Regions from separate parts of the Peterkaempfera bronchialis genome, predicted to be linked through region 3. Evidence: riboswitches for the same ligand, from Rfam matches in the RefSeq annotation. Region 3 holds a riboswitch; each other region holds the start of a gene.
The links. Region 3 has a riboswitch for cyclic di-AMP ahead of C7M71_RS01865 (C40 family peptidase). Riboswitches for the same ligand answer to the same signal wherever they lie in the genome.
Positions count from the first base shown of each region.

Region 1 (2,192 bases), 1.1 Mb from region 3:
AAAGTATCGGAACCGGGTCAGATCCGGACGATCTTCGCAATCGGCATCACGGTCGCGGACTCATAGCGGACCACCGCGCCGGTGTGCGGGGCGTGGATGATCTGGCCGTTGCCCACGTACATGCCGACGTGGCTCATGCCGCTGTAGTAGATGATCAGGTCGCCGGGCTTGGCGTTGGCGAGGCTGGTACCCATGGAGGTGCCCGCACCGGCCTGCGCCTGGGAGGTGCGCGGCAGCGTGATCCCGGCCTGCTGGTACGCCCACAGCATCAGACCGGAGCAGTCGAAGGTGGACGGACCGGTGGCGCCGTAGACATACGGCGAGCCCAGCCGGGTCTCGGCGGCGGCAATCGCTGCGGCGGCGTAGCTGGAGGCGCCCACCGTGCTGGCGGAGCCGCTGCCGGTGGAGGTGTCCAGGCCGGCGCGGGGGGCGGCACGGGAGGCGCGCTCGGCGGAGGCGGCCTCGGCAGCCCGGAGGGCGGCGCGCTCCTGGGCGGTGAGGGTGTTGAGCAGCGACTGAGCCTTGGAGAGCTTCTGCTGGACCTCGCTCTTGGCGCTCTTCAGCTCCTTGGCGGTGCGGTCCAGCTCGGCCAGCTTCTGCTGCGCCTCGGCCTTGTCCTGGTCGAGCTTGCGCTGCTTCTGCTGGAGCTGCTTCAGGGTGTCCGCCTGCTGGCTGCTCACCTGGTCCAGCGAGGACGCCTTGTCCAGGAACTGCGCCGGGTCCGAGGAGAGCATCAGCTGGACGGTGGGGTCGATGCCGCCCGAGCGGTACTGGGAGGAGGCGAGCTGGCCCAGGGTGCCCTGCATCGCGGAGACCTCGGACTGCTGGCGGGCGACCTGGTCCTGGATGTTGTTGACCTGCTTCTGGAGCTGCTGCTGCTTCTCCTTGGCCCCGTTGTACTGCTCCGTCGCGACCTCGGCCTGCTCATTGAGCTTGTCGACCTGGGCCTTCACGGACTCCTTGGTCGGCTTGGGGGCCGCGCTGGCGGTACCCGCCTGGGCGGATATGGCAACGGCGGTTGCGGCTGCGGCGGTGAGGACAGAGATCCGCGCGCGGCTCGGCTGCTTGGGACGGCGGTGGGACGCCACGAAGGCGGGCTCCATTCTTCCTACGGCCGCCTACCGGGTGAGCTGACGGGTTCGGGCTGGAAGCATGCCCTACGACGCCTCAGCCGACTTCACAGTCGGCCCTGACGCCGATTCACCCCGAGGAAGTGGTTCCCCGGCTCCGATCCGACGGCATCCCCTGGAGGACAGAGACCTGCCCTGCCGCTTCTCGAACTCGGCGGGAGCCGCCGCCGTCACCCGGGTCGGGAGATCACTTCGCGGTGGCTCCCGCCAGACACTAGTAACTGAACTGTGATCCGTTCAAATCCTTGTAGGTAAAAAGTCTGAACGGCAGCGAGATTTCTTGGAAATTGCCACCAGGGGTAGCCACGACATGACCCTGGGGTGACCGAAGGGCGGTCCGGACGCCCCAGGAGGCCGGTCCGGGCGTGGCGGACCTCACGTGGGCCGGAGACAGCCCTCGGGCCCGGCATGTCCGAAATGCCGGGCCCGAGGGGATTACTGAAGGTCCATGACGAATGGACCGTGATGTGCGGTCAGACGCGCCGGATCACCGAGATCGGCATGGAGGTCGCCGAGACGACCTCGACCGACTTTCCGGGACGCGGCGCGTGCACCACCATCCCGTTGCCGATGTACATGCCGACGTGGCTGCCGCCGTAATAGATGATCAGGTCGCCCGGCTGCGCCTGGGAGAGCGAGGGCACATTGGTACCCACCGTGCCCTGCGCTGAGGCGATACGCGGCAGCGTCACACCGGCCTGGCTGTAGGCCCAGAGCATCAGACCGGAGCAGTCGAAGGTGGACGGACCGGTCGCGCCGCTGACATAGGCCATGCCCTGCCTGCTGAGCGCCGCCTGCACGGCGACGGCCGCATAGCCGTGGGCCGGCGGCAGATTGCCGAGGTCCACCCGCTCCGCACCGCCGCGCGAGGCCCGCGCGTCCGCCGCGTCCAGCGCCGCGCGCTCCTGCACGGTGAGGGTGTTGAGCAGCGCCTGGGCATCGTGCAGCCGGGTCTGCATCTGCGACTTGTTCTGCTTGAGCTCGCGGGTGGTGCGGTCCAGCTCGGCCAGCGTGGACGACGCCTCCGCCTTCTGCTGGTCCAGGAGGCGCTGCTGCTCCTGG
Region 1 is NZ_CP031264.1:1,483,958-1,486,149, forward strand. It holds gene C7M71_RS06480 (C40 family peptidase) at 18-1,088, opposite strand; cyclic di-AMP (ydaO/yuaA leader) riboswitch at 1,101-1,251, opposite strand; gene C7M71_RS06485 (C40 family peptidase) at 1,604-2,192, opposite strand, start outside.
Region 1: it holds a riboswitch for cyclic di-AMP, as region 3 does, so the genes downstream of both, C7M71_RS06480 (C40 family peptidase) here and C7M71_RS01865 (C40 family peptidase) in region 3, are expected to answer to the same signal.

Region 2 (2,192 bases), 2.7 Mb from region 3:
TCGATCGGCGCACCGCCGCCGGGCCGGACCTCCAGGTGCAGGTGCGGGCCGGTGACATTGCCGGTGGCGCCGGAGCGGGCGATGACGTCGCCGGGCTTCACGCCGCCGGAGCCCTGGACGATCGACGACAGGTGGCAGTACCAGATCTCGGTGCCGTCCGGCAGGGTCTCGATGATGCGGTAGCCGTACGCCCCCGACCAGCCGGCCGAGGTGATCTCACCCATGCCCAGCGCCTTGACGGGGGTTCCGGTGGGGACGGCGAAGTCCAGGCCGGTGTGCAGGTGCGACCAGTAGGAGCCGGCCTGCCCGAACCCGGCCGTGAGGGTGTAGCCGGAGACCGGGATCGCAAAGGTGCCGAGCAGCTTGCGCTCCGCCTCGCGGGCGGCGCGCTCCTCGGCCTCCTTCTTCTCCCGGGCCTCCTGGGCCCGCTTGGCGACCAGGTCCTTGGCGGCGGCCTCGGCGGCGGCCTGCTCCTGGACGGCGCGCTTGGCCTCGGCCTCCCGGGCGGCCTGGAGGCGGGCCGACTCGTCGGCGGCGGTGCGCTGGCTGTCGGCCTGCGCCTGGATGCGGGCGGCGAGGGCCAGGCCCGGGTCGGTGGCCTCGGCGAAGGCGGTCTCATGGGCCTCGTCGGCGTGCTCGGCCGAGGTGGTGGCGGCGTAGCTGGTGAAGCCCGTGGTGCCCAGGGTGGCGGCCATCGCGGCGACGCCTATCACCGCCGAGGAGCCCATGTTCCCGCTGCGCTGCTTGGGCAGCCGGTGGCGGCCACGGTCCGGGTCGCCGCCGAAGGCGGGGACGGGCTCGTGGACGGCGCCCCAGGGCTGCTCGGCGGGCGCGGACAGGGTCGAGGGCATGCCCTCGGTACGGTACGACGACGCCACGGTAGGCGTACTCCTTTCCTTCCCTCTCGCCTACCGGGTTAGCTGACGGGTTCGGAGCAGGAAGGTCTCCTACGGCCTTCGGGGCCTGGAGTCGTGCCCGGGCGGAAGCGCGCATGGTCACGCTCCGTCAGGGCGCGGGCAGGTCCGTTCGGCCGATTCACCCCAAGGAACGGTGGTTCCCCGGCTCCCGGGCGCCGCGAGGACGACGCCCTGAGGATTAGGCGATGGCGCACGGTGCCGTCCTGGTACGGCGTTTGCAACCGCGCTGCGTTATCAAACGTTAATCCCAGGACGCCGCGATTCCAAGCCACTTGGAAGATGCGAAAGGAGACGACAGCGGCACGAGGGGTGATTTGTCGTAGATGAAAGGACCTGCGGCTTCCCTCCCCTTCCGCCCCGTCAGGAGTCGGTCACCGAGCGTCAGGTGTGCCGCCGGGCGTGTCGTCAGGCCGGTGCCGTACCCGACACCTCCGGCTCCTCTGCGGTCAGCGGCATGGCGATCGACTCCAGACCGCGCCGCTCCGCCTTCACCCCGAGGAAGAGCTCCACCACCCCCGCCGCGATCATCAGCGCCGCGCCGAGCGAGAACGCCAGCGCCGTGTCGGCGGTCTTCCCGGTGGAGACCAGGTCGGCGAAGATCAGCGGGCCGGAGATGCCGCCGACGGCCGTACCCACCGCGTAGAAGAAGGCAATCGCCAGCGCCCGGGTCTCCATCGGGAAGACCTCGCTCACCGTGAGGTACGCCGAGCTGGCGCCCGCCGAGGCGAAGAAGAGCACCACGGTCCAGCAGAGCGTCAGCGTGACCGCCGACAGCGCGCCGCTGCGGAAGAGCGCCGCCGTCCCCAGCAGCAGCACCCCGGAGAGGAGGTAGGTGCCGGAGATCATCGGCTTGCGGCCGACCGAGTCGAAGAGCGGGCCGAGGAGGAGCGGGCCCATGAAGTTGCCGACGCAGATCACCGCGAAGTAGTAGCCGGTGAAGCCGTTGGGCACGGCGAAGAAGGTGGTGAGGATGGTCGCGTACCCGAAGGTCACCGCGTTGTAGAGGAACGCCTGGCCGATGAAGAGCGAGAGGCCCAGCACCGTGCGGCCCGGGTAGAGCCGCACCATGGTGCGGGCGATGGTGACAAAGCCGATGGAGCGCCGCTGCCGGATGGTGATCGACTGGTCGGGTTCGTCCAGCACCACCTGCTTCTCGTCCTGGACGATCCGCTCGGCCTCCGCCACGACCTCCTCCGCCTCGCGGTTGCGCCCGTGGATGAAGAGCCACCGCGGGCTCTCCGGTACATGGCGGCGGACCAGCAGGATCACCAGCCC
Region 2 is NZ_CP031264.1:3,129,138-3,131,329, forward strand. It holds gene C7M71_RS13850 (M23 family metallopeptidase) at 1-878, opposite strand, end outside; cyclic di-AMP (ydaO/yuaA leader) riboswitch at 891-1,112, opposite strand; gene C7M71_RS13855 (MFS transporter) at 1,323-2,192, opposite strand, start outside.
Region 2: it holds a riboswitch for cyclic di-AMP, as region 3 does, so the genes downstream of both, C7M71_RS13850 (M23 family metallopeptidase) here and C7M71_RS01865 (C40 family peptidase) in region 3, are expected to answer to the same signal.

Region 3 (2,192 bases):
CCTGGGCTCCCAGGGCGGGGCGGTGCTCGGCCCCCGGCGGGTCATCCGGCACCTCACCGAGACCGCGCGCACCTTCATCTTCGACACCGGGCTCGCCCCGCCGCCGCCGGGGCGGCCCTGGGTGCGCTGCGGCTGCTGCGCGAGGAGCCGCACCGCGCCGCCCGCGCCCGGCAGACCGCCCGGCAGCTCGCCGCCCGCCTCACCGCCGCCGGACTGCCGGCCAACACCCCCGACGCGGCCGTGGTCTCGGTACGCGCGCCCGCTCCGGAGGCGGCGGTCACCTGGGCCGCCGACTGCCGGGCGGCCGGAGTCGCCGTCGGCTGCTTCCGGCCGCCGTCCGTCCCCGACGGTCACTCCCGGCTGCGCCTGACCGCCCGTGGCGACCTGACCGACGCTCAGCTCGACCTGGCCGTAAACGTGATTTCCCGCACAGCGCCATGGAATGCCGATCCCCGGTAAACCCATGAACGCGCCATTCGGCGGGCTCCATTCGGCCGAATGGAGCCCACGTGGATATCAGCATTCCGGTTCAGCCGATCCGGCCGTACCAGACGCTCTTCGTCCAGATCCGCTCCAGCCGCACCCGTGCGCCGCGGTGCGGTGCGTGCCAGATCCGGCCCGACCCGGCATAGATACCGACGTGGTAAACGCTGGAACCCCGATGGAAGAAGACCAGATCCCCTGGCCGACGGCTGTTCTGCCCGATGTGGCGCGTCTTGTTGTACTGCGCCTGGGCGGTGCGTGGCAGGTTCTTGCCCGCCTTCCGGTACGACCACATCACCAGACCGGAGCAGTCGAACCGGCTCGGTCCGGCGGCCCCGAACACATACGGCGCCCCCCTCTTGGCCGCCGCGATCCGCAGCGCCTTGGCGGACAGCGTCGCGGCGTCGGCCTGGGTGCCGAGCCCGGGTGCCAGGCCCACGCCGGCCACCGCTGCCGCCGTCAGCACGGCGGTGGCTCCGACGCGGTTGATCAGTCGGCCCCGCTGCGGTCCGACGCGACGCCCCTGGTGGGAGGGGCTATCGCTGCCCTCCTCGGCGCCGTCCTGCCCTGCGGGGGCGGGAACGGCCTGGGCGCCGTGGTGCGCGGGGGCATGGGTGCGAGGTGTCGCAGACATGCGAGTCCTTCCGGAACCGCCTGCGAAAGATGACCTGTCGGATTCGGGCACCGAAAGCTGCCCGGCCACCGAAGTGGCTTCACCCCAAGGGGTGGTGATGGGCCCTTGCCGCGGCACTGCCGCGACGGAGGCTCTCCCACCCCGCCGTGCTCGGGTCTCCCGCTCTCGCCGAAATCGAGTTCGCGCCTGGCGTCCGGACCGGTGGCGAGATTAGGCGTCCGGCCGGACCGCCCCGCCATGGTGACGGGGACTTGTCGCGTTCGGCGGCCAGTATTGGCAGATTTCTGAGCCATCTTCATCTTGAGGCCGGGGATTGTGACTCTTGTCACCCGGCCGATCGGTAGCTTGAAGGCCAGTTCGCGCCATCGCGTCGGAGCCCTTCCCGGAAGGGTCCGAAGAAATCGAAAACCCGCGTTTCACCTGCGCTTATGCGCCCCCTTGCGAGGGCTCCGAGCGGGGGTTTCCGACCCCGTCTGACGGCCCTTCCGGAACGCTCCGTTCCTGCATTCGGGGTAGTCAACTCCATCAGGTGGGCGACACGCCGGATCCGGGTCCGTCCGGGTGGTCCGTTCACCCGTCCGGGGCGCTGCGGAGGTTGACCCCGTCACGCATCGCGCGCCGACGCGTTGTCAGGGGAGGCATCCGCGCTGGGGGAGTGAGGCCGGGTCAGCTGTTCGACGCCGACCGATGCGCTCGCCCGATGCGCCACCCGCAGCCCCCGCAGTCCCCGCTGTCCCCACGACGCCCGTAGCGGCCCGTCCCAGGGTCTCCGCGCGTGGGTTCGCGCTCCTTCTGCTTCTGTGCGCTGTGGGCGCCTCCATGCGCGCTCGCCGCAAGCGGAGTCCGGGTTGCCACTCGCGACTGGGTCGCGGTAGCGCGTTTACCCCCGCGCATCACGCGATATATCGTGTTCTGGACGCGAGCCCGCCCGCAGCCGCAGGAGTGACCGGTGACCGCTTCCGTACCCGCCCAGAGCCTGGCCCCCGCCGCCCCCGTGGAGATGCGCGCCGCCGACGAGGACCGCGACCGCACCGCCGCCGTGCTCGCCGAAGCCCTCGCCCACGGCCGGCTGGCC
Region 3 is NZ_CP031264.1:421,858-424,049, reverse strand. It holds partial or broken gene C7M71_RS01870 (8-amino-7-oxononanoate synthase) at 1-459, shown strand, start outside; gene C7M71_RS01865 (C40 family peptidase) at 530-1,117, opposite strand; cyclic di-AMP (ydaO/yuaA leader) riboswitch at 1,120-1,312, opposite strand; gene C7M71_RS01860 (DUF1707 SHOCT-like domain-containing protein) at 2,067-2,192, shown strand, end outside.